One region of the Nonomuraea sp. NPDC048826 genome, then DNA from elsewhere that is predicted to be linked to it. Evidence: riboswitches for the same ligand, from Rfam matches in the RefSeq annotation. Region 1 holds a riboswitch; the other holds the start of a gene.
The links. A riboswitch is a leader RNA that binds a small molecule or an ion and turns the genes downstream of it on or off. The one in region 1 is predicted to bind glycine.
Positions count from the first base shown of each region.

Region 2: it holds a riboswitch for glycine, as region 1 does, so the genes downstream of both, gcvT (glycine cleavage system aminomethyltransferase GcvT) here and gcvP (aminomethyl-transferring glycine dehydrogenase) in region 1, are expected to answer to the same signal.

Region 1 covers NZ_JBICUQ010000008.1:269,518-279,587, reverse strand. The annotation lists gene ACGFI7_RS28945 (tetratricopeptide repeat protein) at 1-85, opposite strand, end outside; gene gcvP (aminomethyl-transferring glycine dehydrogenase) at 268-3,099, opposite strand; glycine riboswitch at 3,253-3,344, opposite strand; gene ACGFI7_RS28935 (MerR family transcriptional regulator) at 3,396-4,016, opposite strand; gene ACGFI7_RS28930 (bifunctional nuclease family protein) at 4,165-4,635, opposite strand; gene ACGFI7_RS28925 (MerR family transcriptional regulator) at 4,742-5,368, opposite strand; gene ACGFI7_RS28920 (FHA domain-containing protein) at 5,392-5,904, opposite strand; gene ACGFI7_RS28915 (sugar phosphate nucleotidyltransferase) at 6,162-8,663, opposite strand; gene ACGFI7_RS28910 (CDP-alcohol phosphatidyltransferase family protein) at 8,668-9,249, opposite strand; gene ACGFI7_RS28905 (GNAT family N-acetyltransferase) at 9,313-10,044, opposite strand.
Region 2 covers NZ_JBICUQ010000015.1:2,005-14,947, forward strand. The annotation lists gene ACGFI7_RS39665 (L-serine ammonia-lyase) at 1-516, opposite strand, end outside; gene gcvH (glycine cleavage system protein GcvH) at 575-964, opposite strand; gene gcvT (glycine cleavage system aminomethyltransferase GcvT) at 961-2,046, opposite strand; glycine riboswitch at 2,179-2,276, opposite strand; gene ACGFI7_RS39680 (gamma-glutamyl-gamma-aminobutyrate hydrolase family protein) at 2,294-3,019, opposite strand; gene ACGFI7_RS39685 (3-oxoacyl-ACP reductase) at 3,016-3,780, opposite strand; gene ACGFI7_RS39690 (aldehyde dehydrogenase family protein) at 3,785-5,125, opposite strand; gene ACGFI7_RS39695 (glutamine synthetase family protein) at 5,131-6,501, opposite strand; gene ACGFI7_RS39700 (FadR/GntR family transcriptional regulator) at 6,624-7,328, shown strand; gene ACGFI7_RS39705 (metalloregulator ArsR/SmtB family transcription factor) at 7,412-8,248, shown strand; gene ACGFI7_RS39710 (dihydrofolate reductase family protein) at 8,245-8,844, shown strand; gene ACGFI7_RS39715 (hypothetical protein) at 8,908-9,666, shown strand; gene ACGFI7_RS39720 (hypothetical protein) at 9,670-10,299, shown strand; gene ACGFI7_RS39725 (hypothetical protein) at 10,296-10,421, opposite strand; gene ACGFI7_RS39730 (nickel/cobalt transporter) at 10,418-11,914, opposite strand; gene ACGFI7_RS39735 (tetratricopeptide repeat protein) at 11,911-12,943, opposite strand, start outside.

The DNA of each region.
Region 1 (10,070 bases):
TGGCGGCCGCGCCGTCGAGGTCACCGCCTTCGGCCAGCCGGCGGGCGGTGTCGAGCGGCGGGGTCTCCAGCTCTGATGACGTCAAGAGAGCTCCTTCGGCGACGATCGCCCCGAGCCTAACGAGTTCTCGCGATCATGTCTGCTCGGTTGCGCCCATCGGTCTACCCACCGCCCGATATATCCCCATTACCCCGTTCCGCACCCTGGCGATACCCGCCCGGAAGCCTCCAGGCGGGACCGCCCGGACGACCACGGCGAAACCGGCGGTCAGTCCTCGTACGCCTCCAGCGGAGGGCAGGAGCACACCAGGTTGCGGTCGCCGTAGGCCTGGTCGATCCGCCGCACCGGCACCCAGTACTTGCCCTCGCGCAGCGACGGCACCGGGTAGCCCGCCTCGCTCCGCGGGTACGGGTGCGTCCAGGCGTCGGCGGTGAGCGCCTCGGCGGTGTGCGGGGCGTTCCGCAGCGGGTTGTCCGTCTTGTCGTAGGCGCCGGAGGCGACCTTGGCGATCTCCCCCCGGATGGCGATCATCGCGTCCACGAACCGGTCGAGCTCGGCCAGGTCCTCGCTCTCGGTCGGCTCGATCATGAGGGTGCCGGCGACCGGGAAGGACATGGTGGGCGCGTGGAAGCCGTAGTCGATGAGCCGCTTGGCCACGTCGTCGACGGTGACGCCGGTCTCCTTGGTGATCTGGCGCAGGTCGATGATGCACTCGTGGGCGACCAGCCCGCCCCGGCCGGTGTAGAGGACGGGGTAGTGCGGGGCGAGCTTGCGGGCCAGGTAGTTGGCCGACAGGATGGCCTGCTCGGTGGCCGCGGTGAGGCCCTCGCTGCCCATCATCCTGACGTACGCCCACGAGATCGGCAGGATCCCGGCCGAGCCGTACGGAGCGGCGGAGACGGGGCCGACGGGCGAGCCGTCGCGCAGCGGGTGGCCCGGCAGGTAGGGGGCGAGGTGGGCGCGGACGGCGACCGGGCCGACGCCGGGCCCGCCGCCGCCGTGCGGGATGCAGAACGTCTTGTGCAGGTTGAGGTGCGAGACGTCGGCGCCGAACTCGCCCGGCTTGGCCAGGCCCACGAGCGCGTTGAGGTTGGCCCCGTCGACGTACACCTGGCCGCCGGCGTCGTGCACCTTGGCGCAGATCTCGGTGATGGCCTCCTCGTAGACGCCGTGCGTCGACGGGTAGGTGACCATGATGGCGGCCAGCCGGTCGCTGTGCTTGGTGATCTTGGCGTCGAGGTCGGCCAGGTCGACGTTGCCGTCGTCGTCGCAGGCCACGACCACGACCCGCATGCCGGCCATGACGGCGCTGGCGGCGTTGGTGCCGTGCGCGGACGACGGGATGAGGCACACGTCGCGCTCGGTGTCGCCGTTGGCGCGGTGGTAGGCGCGGATGGCGAGCAGCCCGGCGAACTCGCCCTGGGAGCCCGCGTTCGGCTGGATGGAGACCCGGTCGTAGCCGGTGACCTCGGCGAGCCAGCCCTCCAGCGTGCGGATCAGCTCGCCGTAGCCGACCGCCTGCGCCTCGGGCGCGTACGGGTGGATGTCGGCGAACTCGGGCCAGGTGATGGGCTCCATCTCGGTGGTCGCGTTCAGCTTCATCGTGCAGGAGCCGAGCGGGATCATCGAACGGTCGAGCGCGATGTCCTTGTCCTGGAGCCTGCGCAGGTAGCGCAGCATCGAGGTCTCGTTGCGGTGGGTGTTGAACACCGGGTGGGTGAGGAAGTCCGACTCGCGCAGCAGCGGGGCGGGCAGCGCGTCGGCCACGTCGTCGAGGGGGGCGGAGGTGCGCTCGACGCCGAAGGCGGCCCACACCTTGACGAGCTCGGCGGCGCCGGTCTTCTCGTCGCAAGCGACGGAGACGTGGTCGGCGTCGGCCTGCCACAGGTTGACGCCGCGCTCGGCCGCGGCGGCCACGACGGCGGCGGCCCGGCCGGGGACCCGGGCCAGCACGGTGTCGAAGAACTCGGCGTGCACCACCTCGACGCCGCCCTGGCGCAGCCCGTCGGCGAGCACGGCGGCGTGCCGGTGGACCCGGCGGGCGATCCGGCGCAGCCCCTCGGGGCCGTGGTAGACGGCGTACATGCCGGCGATGACGGCCAGCAGGACCTGCGCGGTGCAGATGTTGCTGGTGGCCTTCTCGCGGCGGATGTGCTGCTCGCGCGTCTGCAGGGCCAGCCGGTAGGCGGGCGCGCCGTCGGCGTCGACCGACACCCCGACCAGGCGGCCGGGCATCTGGCGCTGCAGGCCCTCGCGTACGGACATGTAGGCGGCGTGCGGCCCGCCGAAGCCGAACGGCACGCCGAACCGCTGGGAGGAGCCGACGGCGATGTCCGCGCCGAGCTCGCCCGGCGCGGCCACGAGCGTGAGCGCCAGCAGGTCGGCGGCGGCCACGACGAGCGCGCCGGCCGCGTGCGCGCGCTCGGCCACCGCGCGGAAGTCGCGCAGCCGCCCCGACGCGCCGGGGTACTGGACGAGCACGCCGAAGCACTCGGGCAGCTCGCCGGTCAGGTCGCTCTCCACGAGCGTGATGCCGAGCGGCTCGGCGCGGGTGGCCAGCACGGCCTTGGTCTGCGGCAGCGCGTCGGCGTCGACGACGAACACCGGGCTCTTGACCTTGCCGGCGCGGCGGGCCAGCGTCATCGCCTCGGCGGCGGCGGTGGCCTCGTCGAGCAGGGACGCGCCCGCGACGGGCAGGGCGGTCAGGTCGGAGACGACGGTCTGGAAGTTCAGCAGCGCCTCCAGCCTGCCCTGGGAGATCTCCGGCTGGTACGGGGTGTAGGCGGTGTACCAGCCCGGGTTCTCCAGCAGGTTGCGGCGGATGACGGCGGGCGTGACCGTGTCGTGGTAGCCCAGGCCGATCATCGAGGTGAGCACCTGGTTGCGCCCGGCGAGGGCGCGCAGTTCGGTGATGGCCTCGGCCTCGCTCGCGGCGGCCGGCAGCTTGAGCCGGTCCTTGGCCCTGATGGCCTCGGGCACGGCCACCCCCACCAGGTCGGCGACCGATTCGAAGCCGACGGCCTCGAGCATGCGCTGCTGCTCGGCCGGTGCGGGCCCGATGTGCCGGCTGGAGAACGGCGGTGCTGACAGGTCGGTCATGGAGATGCCTCCCGAGGCTGTGGAGACCGGCGCTGGGCGCGGGCTTATGCCGGATCTCCCCCTCTGTCATGACGACCTGAGAGCTTCACCCCGTACAGGGCTTGCACCGTCGGTGAGATGCGCCTGGCGGGCGCACCTGCTTTCCAGAGTTGCCTCACCCGAGCGGTACAGGCGCCTGAGAGATTCCGGGGAGGGTTGCTCCTTCGGCGCCCCGGTCGTGCCGGGGTCTCTCCCGCACGGGGTCGTCAGCATGTCCTAGATTACAGCCTCGTCCCGGATCGGGGTGGTTCGGGGCGTCACCCGGTGCGGCGCGCGCGCCGTCGCCGGGCCAGTTCGTCAGCGGGATGGTCGGCCGGGACGTCGTCCGCGACCGCCGCCCGTTCCCCCGGCAGCTCCGCGAGGGATCCTTCTACCTCGCGCCAGACCCGGCCGAGCGCGATGCCGAACACGCCCTGCCCGCCCTGGAGAAGATCGATGACCTCGTCGGCCGAGGTGCACTCGTAGACGCTGACGCCGTCGCTCATCAGCGTGATCTGCGCGAGGTCGGCGACCCCGCGGTCGCGCAGATGCTGGACGGCCGTGCGGATCTGCTGGAGGGAGACTCCCGTGTCGAGGAGCCGCTTGACGACTTTCAGGACCAGGATGTCGCGGAAGCTGTAGAGGCGCTGGGAGCCCGAGCCTTGCGCGGCTCTTATCGTGGGCTCCACCAAGCCGGTGCGCGCCCAGTAGTCCAGCTGCCTGTAGGTGATGCCGGCCGCCGCGCAGGCCGTCGGCCCGCGGTATCCGATGTCGTCCGGCAGCGTGGCAGGCTGTTCGTCGAAGAGCAGTCCTTGCTCTCCGGCACGCTGCCGCGCACTCTCGCGCCGCACCGGATCTTCCTGGCCGGCCGTCTTACCCTCGCCGCTGCTGACCGCCACGCGGACCTCCGGCTTTCTCTCATCCCGTGGTCTCATCTGGGGGTTCGTAAAAGGTCGACCACGGGTTTCACTTGCACCGTAGGACCGTGACCATGCTCAGTCAACGATCCGGCTCGGCGCGTCGTGAAGCGTAAATGCACTGAAATACCTACCCCGCCCGGCCGAAGTCCTCAGGCGAGATCGTGTCAAGGAACTCCCTGAACTTCTCCACCTCGTCCTCCTGGTCGTCGGGAATGATCACTCCGGCCTCCTGGACCACCTCTTCGCTGGCGAAGATGCGGGCGCCGGTGCGCAGCGCCAGCGCGATCGAGTCGGAGGGCCGCGCGCTCACCTCTACGCCGTTGGAGAACACGAGGTCGGCGAAGAAGATTCCGTCACGCAGGGCGACGATGTTGACCGCGCGCAGGCCCACGCCGAGGGCGCTCAGCACGTCCCTGAACAGGTCGTGGGTGAGCGGCCTGGGCGGCGGCTCGTCGGCCTGGGCCAGCGCTATCGCCGTCGCCTCGGTCATGCCGATCCAGATGGGCAGGAACCGGTCCCCGTGTGCCTCCTTGAGCAGAACGATCGGCTGATTGGTGGGCATCTCTACCCGAACGCCCACTACCTCCATCTGCAACACGGGCTGCTCCATATTCGACTGGCCGGTGGCCCGGCTCAGGTCATCGCTGGTCCGCTTCTGCATTTCAACGTAACACCCGCTGGGCCCTGTATGTCCCGCAGGCCGCTCATCGGCCCAGAACCCCACGAACCCCCGTACGCAGCAGCGCCGCGTGCAGATCGAGCAGCAGCGTGGACAGCTCCCTGGCCGCCTCGTCGGCCTCGCCGATCGCGCCGGGTTTGCGGCGTTTGAGGATGGGCGCGACCGTCTGCTCGACCAGGCCCGCCTCCCGCTCCGCCGCCGCCTTGACCGCCCGCAGGTGGCGGGCGTGCAGGCCGAAGCGGGCCAGCCCGCCCACGGCCCTGGCGATCTTCAGCGCCTCCTCGTCGTAGCGCCGCGCGACCGGCGCCAGCAGGCCGTAGTCCTCCAGCTCGGTGAGCGTCTCCTCGTCGAGCGCGGCGGCCTCCAGCAGCTCGGCGCGGGTGAGCCTGACCTCCTGCTTGTCCTGCAGGGCGCGGGGACGGCCGAAGCTCTCGGCCATCTTGTCCTTGATCACGCGCAGCGGGAGGTAATGGTCGCGCTGCTCGGTCAGGATGTAGCGGAGCTGCTCGACGTGCAGGTGGGTGAACTTGCGGAAGCCGGACGGGGTGCGCTCGGGCTCGATCAGCCCCTCACCCTCCAGGAATCGGATCTTGGAGATGGTGACGTCGGGGAACTCGCCCTGCAGGAGGGCGAGCACCTCCCCGATGCTCATGTGCGAGCGTGCCGCCTGTGAGCTCATGCGCCGGCGGGGGTCCGCATCAGGAACAGCAGCCGGAACTTGCCGATCTGCACCTCGTCGCCGGAGTGGAGCGGGACCTCCTCGATGCGCTCGCGGTTGACGTAGGTGCCGTTGAGGCTGCCCACGTCGCGGACCGAGAACTGGCCGCCGCGGTGGCGGTAGAACTCGACGTGGCGGCGCGAGACCGTGATGTCGTCGAGGAAGATGTCGCTCTCCGGGTGGCGCCCGGTGGTGGTGAGCTCCTTGTCGAGCCGGAACCGGCTCCCCTGGTTGGGCCCCCGGGTGACCGTGAGCAGCGCCGCGCCGGGCGGGAGCTGTTCGACCAGCGCCCTCTCGGCCAGCAGCATGTCGCCGGTCTCAGCCTCGTACGCCTCTATTCCCGCGACGGAGATCGTCGATGTGGTGTCCCCGGAGACCTCGGGTCTGGTCAGCTGGGTCCCACAACGGGAACAGAAACGGGCATCCTCGGGGTTGGCATGCCCGCACTGCGTGCAGTAGACGCTCGGCATCGATCGGCTCGGCCTCCTACCGCGAAGTCGCGGCAACGGTGCTCGGGGCGCGCCTCGCTTCGCTCTTCACGTTTTTGCGAATGCCGCAACTTACGCTGATCAGCGGCAAAGGTCAAGGCGGGGCGCTGGACGACAGGTTCGGACGCTGACAAAGTTACAACCGCCCCCACCTGAAGGTCCATGCCGCCGCGCGTTCTAACATTACGATCTTGCGGTCCTTCCCGACAAATCGCGGACAAGACGCGGTGCTGTGTGGATCATGTCGCCTGCTCGACGACCCGGGCCCAGTTTTCGAGCAAGAGCTGGGCGGTGTCGACGTCGGCCGCCTCGGCCCACAGATCGGTCACCGGTTCGGTGGCGGCGGGCAGGATGAGCACCCAGCTGCCGTCGTCGCCGACCACCCGCACCCCGTCGGTGGTGTCGATCCGGTAGCCGTCGGGGTTGGCCTCGGCCGCCTCGATGACCGAGCGCATCACCGCCCCCTTGGCCGCCCACTGCGTCGGGATCGTCCGCTTGAGCAGCCTGGCCTCGGGGATCCTGGCGTCGATCTGGCTGAGCGAGAGCCGGGTGCGGGCGACCAGCCCGAGCAGCCGCATGAAGGCGGCCAGCCCGTCGATCGCGGGGCTGAACTCGGGCACCACGAAGCCGCCCCGCCCGTCACCGGCGAAGATCATGCCCGGGTCGGCGGCGGCGGAGGTGAGCGCGTCGACGGCGGTCGAGGTCCAGCGCACCTGCACGCCGTGGAAGCGGCACACCTGCTCGGCGACCCGGGTGGTGGTGACGGGCAGCGCCACCTGGCCGCCCCGGCGCTCGGCGGCCACCAGGTCCAGGACCACCAGCAGGGCCCGTTCCTCGCTGATGAGCTGGCCCTGCTCGTCGACCAGGGCGATGCGCTCCCCCACCGGGTCGAACCGGACCCCGAAGGCCGCGCGCGAGGAGCTGACGAGCTCCGACAGCCGTTGCAGGTCGCGGCGGCGTTCGGCGATGGTCTCGGTGGGCGACAGGTCGTCCAGCACGGCGTTGACGGTGAGCACCTCGATCCCGGCCCGGCCGAGCAGCCTCGGCAGCACCAGCGAGGAGGTGCCGCCCGCGCAGTCGGCCACCACCTTCATCCCGCGCACGCCGGTCATGTCGACCCGGCGCAGCAGCTCGTGCGCGTAGTCCTCGACCGCCCTGGCCGGGTAGGTGAGCTCGGCGATCTCGCCGGGGAAGGCGCGGCGGAACTCCTGGCGCGAGAACACCCGCTCCAGCTTGCGCTGGGCGCCGGGCGACAGGTCGGCGCCGCGGTCGTCCATGATGACGATGTCGACGCTCTGCGGGTCGCCGGCGGTGGTGCGCAGCGTGATGCCGCCCGCCGCGGTGCCCCTGGAGGTGTGGAAGCGCGCCACCGGCAGCGGCGCGGCCTCCAGGTCGTGCACGTTGATCGCGCTGGCGTTGAGCGCGCCGATCACGGCCCGCTTGAGCGCCCTGGCGGCCAGCGAGGAGTCGCGCGAGATGACGACGTGCTCGCCCTTCTTCAGGGTGGTGGCGTACGCGCTGGCCAGCCGTACGCACAGCTCGGGCGTGATCTCGACGTTGACCAGCCCGCTGACGCCGCGCGGGCCGAACAGGCCGCGCTGCCCGCGCGACTCCCAGATGACGCTGGTGTTGACGACCGCGCCGGCCTCGATGGTCTTGAAGGGGTAGATCTTGACCCCGCTGGAGACGTACGCCTCCGCCTCGATGACGCACTCGTCACCGATGATCGCGTTCTCCTCGATGCGGGCCCCGCTCATCACGTCGGTGGCCTTGCCGATCACGCAGCCGCGCAGGTGGGTGCCGGGGCCGAGGTAGACGTTGTCGTGCACGACCGCGCGGTGCAGGAAGGCGCCCTCGCGCACCACCGCGTTGTTGCCGAGCACGGTGTACTCCCGCAGCTCGGCCCCGGCCTCGACCTTGGCGTACTCGCCGACGAACAGCGGGCCCTTGAGCACCGCGTCCGGCTCGACCGAGGCGGAGCCCGCCACCCAGACGCCGGGCGAGACCTCGAAGCCGCCGATGTCGAGCCTGACCTTGCCGGACAGGGCGTCTGCCTGGGCCTTGAGGTAGCTGTCGTGGGTGCCGACGTCCTCCCAGTAGCCCTCGGCCACGTAGCCGTAGATGGGGGCGCCGCGCTCCAGCAGCCGGGGGAAGACGTCGGCCGACCAGTCGGCGGGCTCACCGGCGGGGACGTCGCCCAGCACCTCGGGCTCCATGACGTAGATGCCGGTGTTGACGGTGTCGGAGAAGACCTGGCCCCAGGTGGGCTTCTCCAGGAAGCGCTGCACCCGGCCGGCCTCGTCGACGATGACGATGCCGAACTCCAGGGGGTTCGGCACCCGTTTGAGCCCGATCGTGACGAGCGCCCCGGTGTCGCGGTGGAAGCGGATCATGTCGGTCAGGTCGATGTCGGTGAGCGCGTCGCCGGAGATCACCAGGAAGCGGTCGTCGTGCAGCCGGGCCGCGGCGTTCTTGACGCTGCCCGCGGTGCCCAGCGGCACGTCCTCGGTCGCGTACTGCAGGCGCATGCCGAGCTCGTCGCCGTCGCCGAAGTAGTTGCGCACCAGCGCGGCCAGGAACTGCACCGTGACCACGGTCTCGGTGATGCCGTGCCGTTTGAGCAGGCGCAGCACGTGTTCCATGATCGGACGGTTGAGCACGGGGAGCAGGGGCTTGGGCTGGTTGGCCGTCATCGGCCGCAACCGGGTGCCTTCGCCGCCCGCCATGACAACCGCCTTCACCCGCTCACTCCTTCGTGGTCGCGGTCACGAGCCGGCGCACCTGTATCACGTACAACACACCGGCCCACCAGTAAAGGCCCGTTCCCCACAGCGCGAAGGCCCATCCTGCGATGCGGGCTATTTCGGCATACCACCCGGTGTGGGAGGCGAGGAAGAGGAGAGGGAAGGCGTACATGAGGTTGAACATGGCGGCCTTGCCCAGGAAATGCACCTGAAGTGCGCGGTAGCCATGCTTGCGGAGGACGGGGAAGGAACAGAGGACGAACAACTCCCTGGCCAGGATCACCGCCACCAGCCACCACGGGATGATCTCCCGCACCAGCAGCGCCACGATGGTCGCGGCCACGTACAGCTTGTCGGCGGCCGGGTCGATCAGCCGCCCGAGCCGGCTGGTCTGGTTGAACGCCCGAGCGATCTTCCCGTCGAGCCAGTCGGTGAACCCGGCCACCGCCAGCACCCCGAGGGCCCACCCGTCCGCCCGCGGTCCCAGAGCCAGCCACAGGAACACGGGCACGCCCAGGAGGCGCAGGAAGCTCAGCAGGTTGGGAACCGTCCAGATCCGGTCCTCGGCGGAAGTTTCACTCACGCCCCAGACCCTACTGCGCGAACTCCCAGCCCAGCGGGGCCGCATCCGGCCAACCGCGCCTCCTCAGGCGCGGAGGAAGGAGTGGGTACGGCCGATCTCCTCGAAACCGAGCCGGGTGTAGAACTCCTTGGGCCAGTCGGCCGCGTCGGCCACGAGGAACACCAGCCCGGCCGCCGCGGTGGCCTCCGCCAGCAGCGAGAGCATCAGCGCGCGGGCGTGCCCCCTGCCCCGGTGGCGCATCCCGGTGACCAGGTCCTCGATCTGCGCCACGCCGTCGTGCACGTACAGGTCGGCGCGGGCGGCCGGCTCACCGTCCGCGCCTCGTACGCCTCGGAACACGACCTTGTCGGCGCCCCGCAGCCGGGTCTCCGACCGGCGGCTGAGCTGCTCGATCGCCTCGTCGCCGACCTCGGGAAGCGTCTCACGCCAGGTCTCCCTGAGCACCGGCAGCAGCGTCTCCAGCGAGAGCTCCTCGGCGTACGGGACCTCAGGCGGGCCGCCCCGGTGGACCATGAGCACGTTCTCCTCGTGCTCGTAACCCGCCGCCGCGAACGCGGGCGCGAACGCCCGGCCCAGCCGGTCGTCGTCCACGCACACCAGCCGGTGCCCCCGGTCCGCCAGCACCTCATCCGCCGCGGCCAGCACCGGCGCGGGGTCCTCGCCGTGCCACACCAGCAGCTTGTTGTCGTCGTACGAGGCCGCGTACCGCGCGTCGAGCACCGCGAACCCCCCGGGCACCGGCACCACCCGCGGCGCCCGCCTCCGCGCGAACCCCCGCAGAAACTCCACCACCACAACCAGCTCCCCACCCCCGCCCGAGC
Region 2 (12,943 bases), on a different contig from region 1:
CGGCAGGACGGTGTCGTCGGGCTTGATGCGGTCGGCGCCGGTGGCGGTCTCGTCCACCACGAAGCCGCCGCCGACGGAGAAGTAGACCTTCTCGCGCAGGCTCTCGCCCGCCTCGTCGTAGGCGGTGAAGCGCATGCCGTTGGGGTGCTCGGGCAGCGAGATCTTACGCTCGAATACCAGGTCCTCGCCGACCCTGAACGGGATGTCGCGCTCGCCGAACAGCCGGACCGTGCCCGACTCGCGCATGGCGGCCAGCCGCTCGTCGATGGTGTCGACGTCCACCAGCTCGGGCTTCTCGCCCGACAGGCCCAGCAGGACCGCCTTGTCGCTGCCGTGGCCCTTGCCGGTCAGGCCGAGCGAGCCGTACAGGATGACCTCGACGCGCGCCGTACGGCCGAGCAGCCCGTCCTGGTGCAGGCCGCGCGCGAACTTGTGCGCGGCGGCCATCGGGCCGCCGGTGTGGGAGCTGGACGGGCCGATCCCGATCTTGAAGAGGTCGAAGACGCTGATCGCCATTGAAGAACGCCTTTCACGAGCGGGGGCCGGGGCCCGGGAGCGGGCCCCGGCGGGTGGGTCAGGACTCGCCGGAGGTGAGGGCGGCGTACTCCTCGGCCGACAGGAGGTCCTCAGGGTCGCCGTCGGCGCGCACCTTGAACATCCAGCCATCGCCGTACGGGTCGCTGTTGGCCAGCGAGGGGTCGTCCACGAGGGTCTGGTTGATCTCCACCACCTCGCCGCCGACAGGGGTGTAGATCTCACTCACCGACTTGGTGGACTCCACCTCGCCGACGGAGTCACCGGCCTCGATGGTCGAGCCGACCTCCGGGAGCTGCACGTACACGACGTCACCGAGGGCCTCGGCGGCGAACGCCGTGATGCCGACCGTGGCGATCAGGCCGTCCTCCAGGCCGGAGATCCACTCGTGCTCCTTGGTGTAGCTCAGCTCGTCAGGGATGTTGCTCACTTGTTCCTCCTGTAGAAAGGCAGCTCGACCACGTCCACGGGTTCTTGCCTGCCCCTGATGTCCACGGCCAGACCTTCGCCGACGCCGGTGTCGACGTAGGCCAGTGCGATGGGCTTGCCCAGCGTCTGCGAGGGCGCGCCGCTGGTGACCTCGCCGACGACGGCGCCGTCCTTGGTGACGGGGTAGCCGTGGCGGGGCACCCGGCGGCCACGCGCGACCAGCCCGACCAGGCGGCGCCGTGGCGGGACGTCCTTGACCGCCTCCAGCGCCGACCTGCCCACGAAGTCGCCCGGCTTGTCGAATTTCACCACCCTGCCCAGTCCGGCGTCGAACGGGGTGAGCTCCGTGCTGAGCTCGTTGCCGTACAGCGGCATACCCGCCTCCAGGCGGAGCGTGTCGCGGCTCGACAGCCCGGCCGGCTTCAGCCCGTACGGCTCCCCGGCGGCGGTCAGCGCGTGCCAGAGCGGCACGGCGTCGTCGTCGGCCACGAACAGCTCGAAGCCGTCCTCGCCGGTGTAGCCGGTGCGGGCGATGAGCGCCTCGCGCCCGTCGACGCGGCCGGGCAGGCCGGTGTAGTACTTGAGCCCGCCGAGGTCGGCGTCGGTGAGGGTGGCCAGGATCTCCTCGGACCGCGGGCCCTGGACGGCGATCAGGGCGTACCGGCCGGAGCGGTCCTCGACCTGCGTGTCGTACGCCTTGGCACGGGTGACCAGCTCGTCCGCGACCTTGTCCGCGTTGGACGCGTTGGCCACGACCATGAACTCCTCGTCGCCGAGCCGGTAGACGATGAGGTCGTCCAGCACCCCGCCGCGCTCGTCGACGATCATCGTGTAGCGTGCCCGGCCGACGGCCAGCGCCGACAGGTGGCCCACCAGGGCGTAGTCGAGGGCCTGGGCCGCCTGGGAGCCGGTCAGGAAGATCTCTCCCATGTGCGAGAGATCGAACAGCCCGGCCGCCTGGCGGACCGCGTTGTGCTCCGCGGACTCGCTGCCGTAGCGCAGCGGCATGAGCCAGCCGGCGAAGTCGGTCAGGGTGGCGCCGAGGGACTCGTGCACGTCTCTCAGCGGTGTCGGTCGGGACATGTCTCGCACCTCAGGACAGGATCGGATGCCGGGATCCTCCCCCTCTGTCGTCGGTGCCTGAGAGCTTCACCCGGCTTTTTTCCGGACTTTCACCTTCGGCGAGGTCGCGCGGACCTGCTTTCCAGAGGACACCTCGGCCGTACGGTCCTTTGCCTTGAGAGGTTCGCGGGGAGGGCTTGCTCCTTCAGGGGCCCCGACCGGCTGTCAGGGCACTCTCCCGCACGGCTTGAACGGTGATGCGACAAGCCTAGTGGCCTTGGCCGGGAATTGTCGCGTCCGCGGATCTCGCGGCGGCGACCAGGGCTTCGAAGAGCGCGCAGTCGTGGGCCGCCTCCGGGTGCCACTGGACGGCGACGGCGAACGGGTGGGCGTCGAGCTCCACCGCCTCGATCGTGCCGTCGGCGGCCGTGGCCGTCACCGTCAGGCCCGTGCCGAGGCGGTCGATCGCCTGGTGGTGGTAGTGCGGCACGGTGACGGGGTCGGGCCCGAGGATCTTGGCGACCTTGCTGCCGAGGGCCGGCTGGACGGGGAGCGGGCCGAACTCGCCCGGCGCGGGGGAGTGGCCGGTGTGGCCGACGACGTCGGGGAGGTGCTGGTGGAGGGTGCCGCCGAGGGCCACGTTGAGGACCTGCAGGCCCCGGCAGACGCCCAGGAAGGGGGTGCGGGCCTGCAGGGCCGCCGTCATCACGGCGAACTCCGCAGAGTCCCGAAATTTCCGGATGTAGTCGGTTCGGGGGTGAGGGGAGTCCCCGTACCGGCCCGGGTCGATGTCGCCGCCACCCGCCAGGATCAGCCCGTCGAGCCGCGGCACCAGCGCCGCCGGGTCGCCCGCCGGCGGGATCAGCACCGGCTGCCCGCCCGCCCGCGTCACCTGCTCCACGTACATGTACGGCAGCAGCGCCACGGGCAGGTCCCACACCGTGAACCGCGCGGGCTCGACGTAGGTGCTGATGCCGATGACGGGCCGGCTCAAAGCGGCGTCACGTACGCGCCCGAGATGCCGCCGTCGACCAGGAACTGCGACGCCGTGATGAAGGAGGCGTCGTCGCTGGCGAGGAAGGCGACCGCGGCCGCGATCTCGGTGGCCTCGGCGAAGCGGCCGAGCGGCACGTGCACCAGCCGCCGCTGCGCCCGCTCGGGGTCCTTGGCGAACAGCTCCTGGAGCAGCGGCGTGTTCACCGGCCCCGGGCAGAGCGCGTTGACCCGGATGCCCTCCCGGGCGAACTGCACGCCGAGCTCGCGCGACATGGCCAGCACCCCGCCCTTGGACGCGGTGTAGGAGATCTGCGAGGTCGCCGACCCCATGACGGCCACGAACGAGGCGGTGTTGATGATCGAGCCCTTGCCCTGGCGGCGCATGTACGGGATGGCGTGCTTGCAGCACAGGTAGACGCTGGTCAGGTTGACCTCCTGCACCCGGCGCCAGGCGTCCATGCCGGTCTCCAGGATGGAGTCGTCGTCCGGCGGCGAGATGCCCGCGTTGTTGAACGCGACGTCCACGCTCCCGTAGGTGTCGAACGCGGTCTCGTACATCCGGACCACGTCGTCCTCGCTGGTGACGTCCGCCTTGACGAACAGGCCGCCGACCGCGGTGGCGGCCTTGGCGCCCGCCTCCTCGTCGACGTCCACGCACACGACCTTGGCGCCCTCCTCGGCGAACCGATGGGCGGTGGCCAGGCCGATGCCGCTGCCCGCCCCGGTGATGACGGCCACGCGGTCCAGCAAACGCTGCATGTCGCTACTCCGTTGAGATGAAGACGTTCTTGGTCTCGGTGAACGCGGCGAGCGCGTCGGGGCCCAGCTCGCGGCCGAGCCCGGACTCCTTGAACCCGCCGAACGGGGTCCAGTAGCGGACCGAGGAGTTGGAGTTCACCGAGAGCGCACCGGACTCGACCGCGCGCGCCACCCGCAGCGCCCGGCCGATGTCGCGGGTCCAGATGGAGCCGGACAGGCCGTAACGGGTGTCGTTGGCGATGCGCACCGCGTCGGCCTCGCCGGCGAACGGCACCACGGACACGACCGGCCCGAAGATCTCCTCGGTGAACGCCCGGTCGGTGACCTTCGAGGTCAGCACCGTCGGCGGGAACCAGAAGCCGCGGCCCTGGGGGCACGAGCCCTGCAGGTAGGGGTCCTCGACGAAGCCGCTGACCCGCTCCAGGTGCTCGGCGCTGATCAGCGGGCCCATCTCGGTGGCGGGGTCGAGCGGGTCGCCGACGCGCAGGCCGCGTACGGCCTCCGACAGCCGCTCCAGGAACTCGTCGTACACGCTCTCCTGCACCAGCACGCGCGAGCGGGCGCAGCAGTCCTGCCCGCTGTTGTCGAAGACCGCGTACGGGGCAGCCGCCGCCGCCTTGGCCACGTCGGCGTCGGCGAAGACGATGTTGGCCGACTTGCCGCCGAGCTCCAGGGTGAGCCGCTTGACGTGCGCGGCGGCCTTGGCCGCGATCTCCTTGCCCACCTCGGTCGAGCCGGTGAACACGATCTTGGCGACGCCGGGGTGCTCGACCAGGCGGGCGCCCGCGACCTCCCCTGCCCCAGGCAGGACCTGGAGCACCCCCTCGGGGAGGCCCGCCGCCAGGGCCAGCTCGGCCAGCCGCAGCGCGGTCAGCGGGGTCCACTCGGCGGGCTTGACGATGACCGTGTTGCCCGCCGCGAGCGCCGGCGCGACGCCCCACGACATGATCAGCATCGGGAAGTTCCACGGCACGATGACGCCCACCACGCCGAGCGGCTCCTGGAACGTCACGTCGACGCCGCCGGGCACCGGGATCTGCTTGCCGTGGTTGCGCTCGGGCGCGCCCGCGTAGAAGTGGAACACGTCGCGGACGGCGCCGGCCTCCCACCGGGCGTTGCCGATCGGGTGACCGGCGTTGGCGACCTCCAGCGCGGCCAGCTCCTCGGCGTGCGCGTCGACCAGGTCGGCGAACGCGCGCAGCAGCCGCGCCCGGTCGCCCGGGGCCACCTCGCGCCACTCCCGGTAGGCCTTCGCGGCCCTGGCCACGGCCTCGTCGACCGCCGCGGCCCCGGCCATCTCGACCTCGGCCACGACCTGCTCGGTCGCCGGATTGATGATCTTCATGCTCGTCACAGCCGCTCGAATCCCCTGAACATCTCCCAGTCGGTCACCGCCGCGTCGAAGGCCTCCAGCTCCACCCGGGCGTTGTTGGCGTAGTGGGCCACCACGTCGTCGCCGAACTCCTCCCTGGCCAGCTTGGAACCCTCGAACAGGGCCAGCGCGTCGCGCAGCGTGTGCGGGACGGTCGTGGCGCCGGAGGCGTAGGCGTTGCCCTCGAACGCCTCCTCCAGCTCCAGCTCCGCGTCGATGCCGTGCAGCCCGGCCGCGACCAGCGCGGCCACGGCGAGGTACGGGTTCACGTCGCCGCCCGGCACCCGGTTCTCCACCCGGAGCGAGGGGCCGTGGCCGACCAGGCGCAGCGCGCAGGTGCGGTTGTCGAAGCCCCACTTGACGGCCGTGGGCGCGAAGCTGCCGGGCACGAACCGCTTGTAGGAGTTGATGTTGGGCGCGTACAGGAGAGTGAATTCGCGCAGGCAGGCGAGCTGACCGGCGATGAACCGGCGGCCCAGCTCCGACAGCCCGTGCGGTCCGTCGCCCGCCATGACCAGGTCGCCGTCCGTGCCGCGCAGCGAGATGTGGACGTGGCAGGAGTTGCCCTCACGGTGGTTCGGCTTGGCCATGAAGGTGATCGACCTGCCCTCCTGGGCGGCGATCTCCTTGGCGCCGTTCTTGTAGATGGCGTGGTTGTCGCAGGTGACCAGCGCCTCGGCGTAGCGGAAGGCGATCTCGTGCTGGCCCAGGTTGCACTCGCCCTTGGCGGACTCCACGTACAGGCCCGCGCCCTCCATGTCGCGCCGGATGCGGCGCAGCAGCGGCTCGACCCGGGCGGTGCCGAGGAGTGAGTAGTCGACGTTGTAGAGGTTGGCGGGGGTCAGGTCGCGGTAGGCGCGCTGCCATGCCTGCTCGTACGAGTCCTCGTAGACGATGAACTCCAGCTCGGTGCCGACGTACGCGCGCAGGCCGCGCTCCTCCAGCCGGGCGAGCTGGCGGCGCAGGATCTGGCGCGGCGAGGCGGTCACGTCGCCGCCGTCCTCCCAGGCGAGGTCGGCCATGAGCATGGCCGTGCCCTCCTGCCAGGGCACGCGCCTGAGCGTCGACAGGTCAGGGCGCATCACGAAGTCCCCGTACCCACGATCCCAGGACGACATCGCGTAACCGCTGACCGTGTTCATGTCCACGTCCACGGCGAGCAGGTAGTTGCACCCCTCGGAGCCGTGGTGCAGCACCTCGTCGAGGAAGTAGCGTGCGGACAGGCGCTTGCCCTGGAGACGGCCCTGCATGTCGGCGATGGCGAGCAGGACCGTGTCGATCAGGCCGGCCGCGACCTCCTGCCGTAGCTCGTCGACAGTGAGGAAGCCATGGCTGGACCGCTCGCTCACGTGCTGGCTCCGATCTGGCAGGAGGCGGTTTCTCGTTGATTGGGCTAGTCTTAGACCATTGATGTGTATGGCGGGATCGCTTGTCAAGACCTGAGGACACGTTGGACGAGTCGACGCGTTTGATGACGGTGCTACGGCCGGTGCGGGCCGGAAACGCCTTCGAGGAGACGGTCGAGCGACTCCTGCAGGCGATCAAGCTCGGCGTGGTGGCGCCGGGTGACAAGCTGCCGCCCGAGCGCGAGCTGGCCGTGCAGCTCGGCATCAGCCGGGTGACGCTGCGCGAGGCCATCCGCGCCCTGCAGGACGCCGGCTTCCTCGACGTGCGGCGCGGCCGTTACGGCGGCGCGTTCGTCACCTACGTGCCGCCCCGGCCCGGCCCCGCCCACCTGCGCAGGGTGGTCGCCGACATGGGCACCGACGACCTGGCCGACGCACTCACCTTCCGCATGGCGGTCGAGTGCGGCGCCGCCCAGGTGCTGGCCGGCATGGAGCTGACCGACGGGCAGCGTGACACGCTCCGGCGCCGGCTGGCCGACCTCGACGAGGCGTCGCTGGCGGACTACCGCCGCCTCGACACCGCCTTCCATCTGTCGATCGCCGAGCTGACCGGCTCCGGCCTGCTCGCGGCCGCCTGCGCCGACGCCCGCCTGCGGGTCAGCGACCTGCTCAACGCCATCCCCATGCTCCAGGTCAACCTCGACCACGCCGCCGCGCAGCACCGCGCGATCGTGGCCGCCATCCTCGCCGGCGACCCCGAGGCGGCCCGCCGCACGATGTGCGAACACCTGGAGGGCACCGCCGCGCTCCTGCGGGGCTTCCTTTCCTGACGGATTCCCGGTCACCCCAGTCGCCCTCTCGCTTCCTAATTATTCGTTGACACGAATATTCGTCGTGGTGAATAGTAGCCGCCATGGACGCACTTCTCGCCGCTCTGGCCGACCCGGCCCGCTGGCGGCTCGTGAGCCTGCTGGCCGAGCGGCCCCGCTCGGTCGGCGTCCTCGTTCAGCTCGCCGGGGCACGCCAGCCGCAGACGACCAAGCATCTGCAGACCCTGGAGCGCGCCGGCGTCGTCACCTCCCGGCGAACCGGCCAGCGCCGCGTCTACGCGCTGCGGCCCACGGCTCTGCGTGACCTGGCCGCCGTGCTCGGCCGGCTCGCCGACCAGGCCGACGCCGCCCGCGAAACCTTCGACCGCTACGGGCTCGGCGTCCAGGCGGAGCGGCTCGCCGCGAAGGAGCCGGGCTGGGCCGACGGCCGCTCGTTCAGGTTCCACCGGTCGCTGGCGGGGCGTCCGGAGGACGTCTGGCGCCACCTCACCGACGCCTCCCTGCTGGCCCGGTGGTGGACGCCCGACGACCTGCGCCTCTCCAAGCTCGTCTTCGAGGCGCGACCGGGTGGGCGGATCATCCACGAGTACCGCGACGCCGAGGACGCCGACGGCTCCGACCTGGTGGCCGGGCGCGCGGAGGGAGTCGTCGACGAGGTACATGCCGGTGAACGGCTCACCTATCGCCTCTCCCCGCTGCTTCCCGGCGGCGGTCCCGCCTTCACCTCTCACCTCGACCTGGGCCTGCGGCCCACCGAGACCGGCACGGACCTCGACGTCGTGTTCCGGATCACCGACAGCACCATCGACTCCGCGGACTTCATCGCGGGCATCGAGGTCGGCTTCGGCCAGAGCCTCGACAAGCTCGTGGCGACCTTCGCCGTGGAGGCGCAAGAAACTGAGACAAGGAGCACCGAATGACCAGCTCGACCACCCGCCGGGTGACCGCCAACCTGAGCCTCACCCTTGACGGCCGTTACCACGGTCCCGGCGGCCCCGCCGATTTCGCGGCCATCGGCCCGTACGTGACCACGGACGTCGCCCGCGACCACCTGACCGGCATCTGGGAGGGTGCGACGACGGCGGTGCTCGGCCGGGTCAACGCCGAAGGATTCCTCGGCTACTGGCCGCCGGTCGCCGAGGACGAGAACGCCGACCCCCGTGATCGCGGCTACGCGAAGTGGCTGGTGGACGTGGAGAAGGTGGTCTTCTCGACCACGCTGACCCAGGCTCCGTGGGAACGCGCCCGCGTGGTGAACGCCCCCGCCGCGGACGTCGTCGCCGAGCTCAAGGCCACCGGTTCTGGCGACATCCTCGTCAACAGCAGCGTGAGCATCATCAAGCCGCTCCTCGCGGCGGATCTGATCGACCGGCTGCGCCTCATGATCGTCCCCGAGATCGCCGGAGGCGGCGGCCGGCTGTTCGACGACGGCCTGCCGGCTTCGAAGTGGACGCTCACCCGGCAGGAGGCCGGCAAGCTGGGCGAGATGGCCCTGGTCTACGACCGGGCCCGCTGAGCGGGAAACAGGGTCTGACGCCGCGAGTACCACGATCGTGCTCGTAGAGTTCTGTACACGGTCATGGATAAGTGGTTTCAGGCGAACATCATCACGACGGGGCGGCTGCCGCTGTTCTGTTTCTTCGTCGCGCTGATCGTGGCGTTCATCGCCACCCGTATCAACGTGCGGCTGATCAGGGCGAAGATCGGCTGGTTCCGCAACGTCAGCGTGGGGGAGATGCACATCCACCACGTGGTGTTCGGCGTGGTGCTCATGCTGATGGGCGGGGTGGCGGGGCTGATCGTGTCCGGGGCGTCACAGGTGGGGTATGCCGTGGCGGCCTCGGTGTTCGGGATCGGGGCCGCCCTGGTGCTCGACGAGTTCGCGCTGATCCTCCACCTGCACGACGTCTACTGGGAAGAGGAAGGGCGCACCTCGGTCGACGCGGTGTTCATCGCCGTGGCGGTGACCGGGCTGCTGCTCATCGGGCTGCGGCCGCTCACCTGGGACTTCGGCACGCCGCTGGTCAACCCCGCCGTGCTGATCGTGGGCAACCTGATGCTCGCGGTGGTCACGCTGCTCAAGGGGAAGATCTGGACGGGCATGGCGGGGCTGTTCCTGCCCGTCCTGCTGCTGGTGGGCGCGGTGCGGCTGGCCAGGCCGGGGTCGCCGTGGGCGCACTGGTTCTTCGTCGGCCGCTCGCCGCGCAAGATGGCCAAGGCCATCCACCGGGAGGAGCGCTGGCGGCGGCCGGTGATCCGGGCCAAGATCGCGTTCCAGGAGTTCTTGTCAGGGCGCCACGACCTGCCCTCGTCCCGCCGCCTGCGCCGCCATACTTGATCCATGGGGCTTGCGTTCCAGCGGCGGGTGCTGGCCGCCGTGCTGCCCGTGTGCGAGCGGTACGGGATGGCGCTGGCGGGCGCGGCGGCCCTGCGCGCGCACGGGATCGGGTGCCCGCCGGGAGACGGGCTGGAGTTCGCCGGTGGGCCGCCCGCGGTCGTGGACGAGCTGGCTGTGGCCCTGTGGGAGGCCGGGCTGGAGGTGTCCGTGGAGGGCGGGCGGCTGATCGCGGTGGACCCCGCGGAAGGGCTGCGCTGCCCGGTCGAGGCCGGGGACGGCGCGCCGCTCGAACCGCCCGTCCGGCGTGACGGGCTTCCGGTGGTGACGCTCGACGACGCGGTCGGCCTGCGGGTACGCGACCTGCACGAGCGCGGGCTGGCCCGCGACGTCGCCGACCTCGCGGCTGTGGCGCAGCTCTACTCGTTCCGCGAACTCGAACGGCTCGGCGGGCGGCTGCTGCCGGGGTTCTCGCTGCAGGAGCTGGGCATGCGGCTCGGGTTCGCGGGCGGTGTCGGCGGCGAGGACGGGCCGGCCCGAAGGTTCGCCGCCGCCTGGCTGGAAGACCTGGCGCTGCGGCGGGCCGAGGACGGCGACGCCGACTACGACCATCCGGACCTGCCGGTCCTCGACTAGAGGCCGGTACGGGTCACGCTGGTACGGGTCACGCTGGTACGGGTCACGCCGGTACGGGTCACGCCGGTACGGGTCACGCCGGTACGGGTCACGCCGGTACGGGTCACGCCGGTACGGGTCACAAGGTGACCGCGGAGCGCAGGGCGAGGCCGGCGCCGAGGAGGACCACCATCACGGCCGTGCCCAGCGGCGCCGCGCTCGACAGGCGGGCGGCCAGCCGGCGTCCGGCCGACGCCCGCGCCTCCAGCCGGTCGACCAGCTTGACCAGCAGCAGGCCGGTGACGGTCAGCGTGGCGGCCATGCCGATCCCGTACGCGGTCACCAGCGCGACCCCGAACCAGGTCCGGCCGAGCGCGATCGCGCCGAGCAGCACCACCAGCGCCGACGGGCTGGGCACCAACCCTCCGGCCACCCCCAGCCCTACCAGGCCACCCCTCCGATGCCCATGCCCATGCCCGTGGCCGTGCCCGTGGCCGTGCCCATGTCCGTGGCCGTGTTCAGGGGTGGTCCGGGCTTTGCGGGCCGTGTGGAGGAGGCGGAGGCCGATGGCGGCGATCAGTGCGCCGCTGGCGACTCCCAGCCAGGCCAGCACGGACTCCCCGGCGAGGGTCGTGAAGACGCTCAGCGCGAGGCCCACCACGAGAACCCCGACGGTGTGGGTGGCCGTCACCGTGGCTCCCACCACGAACGCGTCCCTCGGTCTGCCACGGCGTCCCGCCAGGTAGGCGGCCATGATCGTCTTGCCGTGCCCCGGGATCAGCGCGTGCCCGGCGCCCAGCACCACCGCCAGGCCCAGCGCCAGCAGGCCGAGCGGCACGGTGAGCGAGTCGGCGCCGACGAGGCCGGTGAACGTCCGGTCCAGCGCGTCGAGCGCCGCGCCGATGGGGCCGCCGACGGGCGGGCCCGGGTCCGCGGAGCCGCGAGCGTCGCCGCCGCCCACGCCGCCGAGCCGGGAGACGGTGAAGGAGGCCGTGCGCTGGTCGAGCGGTGAGGCCAGCAGGTCGTCTGGGTAGCTACGCAGCTCGTCGCTCACGCTGACCTCGGGCACGGTGGGATCGAGCAGCCGCACCCCGTCGCCGGCCGCGGTGATCTCACGCCAGCCGATCCGGTCCTGTTCGAAGCCGTCGGTGAACGTCACCGCGCCGGACGCCGCGGTCTCGGCCACCAGGTCGCAGGTCAGCCTGCTGGTCGAGAGGCCGCCCTGGCCCGGGGCGTAGGCGTGCCCGGCCCGTACCACCTGCCACGGGACGGGCGCGTCGCCGACCGTCAGCCGTTGCGCGGCGGCGAGCGCGGCGCAGCGCCGGGAGGCGTAGCCGGCGTCCACGTCCGGCCGGGCCTGGAGCGTGGGGAGCTCGGCCAGGTCCACCACCGCCAGGTTCGTCACCCTGCCCGCGGCCACGGTGAGCCCGTTGTAGTGGTTGACGGTGAAGTTGCCCAGCGGGTGTGCGGCTGCCTGGGCGGGAGCGGCCGCGAACAGCCCCATCAGCAGCCCGAGCGCCAGCGTCGCGAACCAGCGCCAGCGGGCGGCGGGCCGTGGGGTGCGGCGGGTCTCGCGAGGGAGGCGGGCGTCCGGCCCGGGGGACGCGGGGGTCTCGTCATGGGGGCGGGGGGTCATGAGAACCGTGCCAGGGAGGCGAGGGACGGGTCGAAGCGGCGGTCGGCGGGGGTGTCGCGGCCGAGTGCCCGTTCGATCTCGGCCCGGTGGTAGCGGAGCACCGGATGCTGCCAGCCGGTGGCGGTGGCCCGCTTGGCGTACCGCAGGGCCTCGCGGGGTTCGCCGGCCTTGAACAGCGCCCAGCCGAGCGCGTCGGCGGCGATCAGGCCGGGGTTGCGGGCGTACTCGGCGCGGGCGAGCCGGACCGCCTCGTCCGGGTCGCCGTGGTCGGCCTCGAACTCGGCCCAGGTCAGGTCGTCGCGGACGCCGGTCTTGGCGAGCAGGTCGCGCTGGGCCTCCAGCAGGGTCCAGTCGGCGGGCAGGCCGGCCTTGAGCCGCACCTCACCCCGTTCGATCAGGTACTGGGGCAGCGGCAGCCGCCGGATCACGCGTTCGTACAGGTCGAGCGCCTCGTCCAGCCGGCCGCCGAGCGCGGCGGCCTTGGCCCGGCCGGCGAGGGCGGGCGTGTACTCGGGGTCGGCCTCCAGCGCGCGGCCGTACCACTGGTCGGCCGCCGCGGTGTCGTGGTCGTGCAGGGCCAGTTCGCCGAGCTGGTGGCGGGCGTAGGCGAGGTCGGCGGGGGTGTGCGCGTCGTCGTGGGCGTACCCGAGGTAGCGGCGCGCGCCGGCGCGGTCGCCGCGCAGTTCGGCCGCGTACGAGGCGCGGGCGAAGGACGCGACGCCGGGGCGCAGGTCCAGCATCCGCTCGACGGCCTCCCTCGCCCCGCTCAGGTCGCCGAGCTGGACGCGGGCGTCGGCCAGCACCCCGTACGCGGCCGCGCTGTAGGCGTTGGCGTCGAGCGCCCGTTCGGCCAGCCGTTCGGCCTCGGCGAACTCGTGGCGGCCGGCGGCGAGCGTGGCCTGGCCGGTCAGGACCGCGTCGTCGGCGGGGGCGAGCCGGGCCGCGGTGGCGAGCGCGCCTTCCGCCTTGGCGTAGTACGCCGGGTCGCCGGTGATCCTGGCCTGGTCGACGTACTGGACGCCGAGCTGC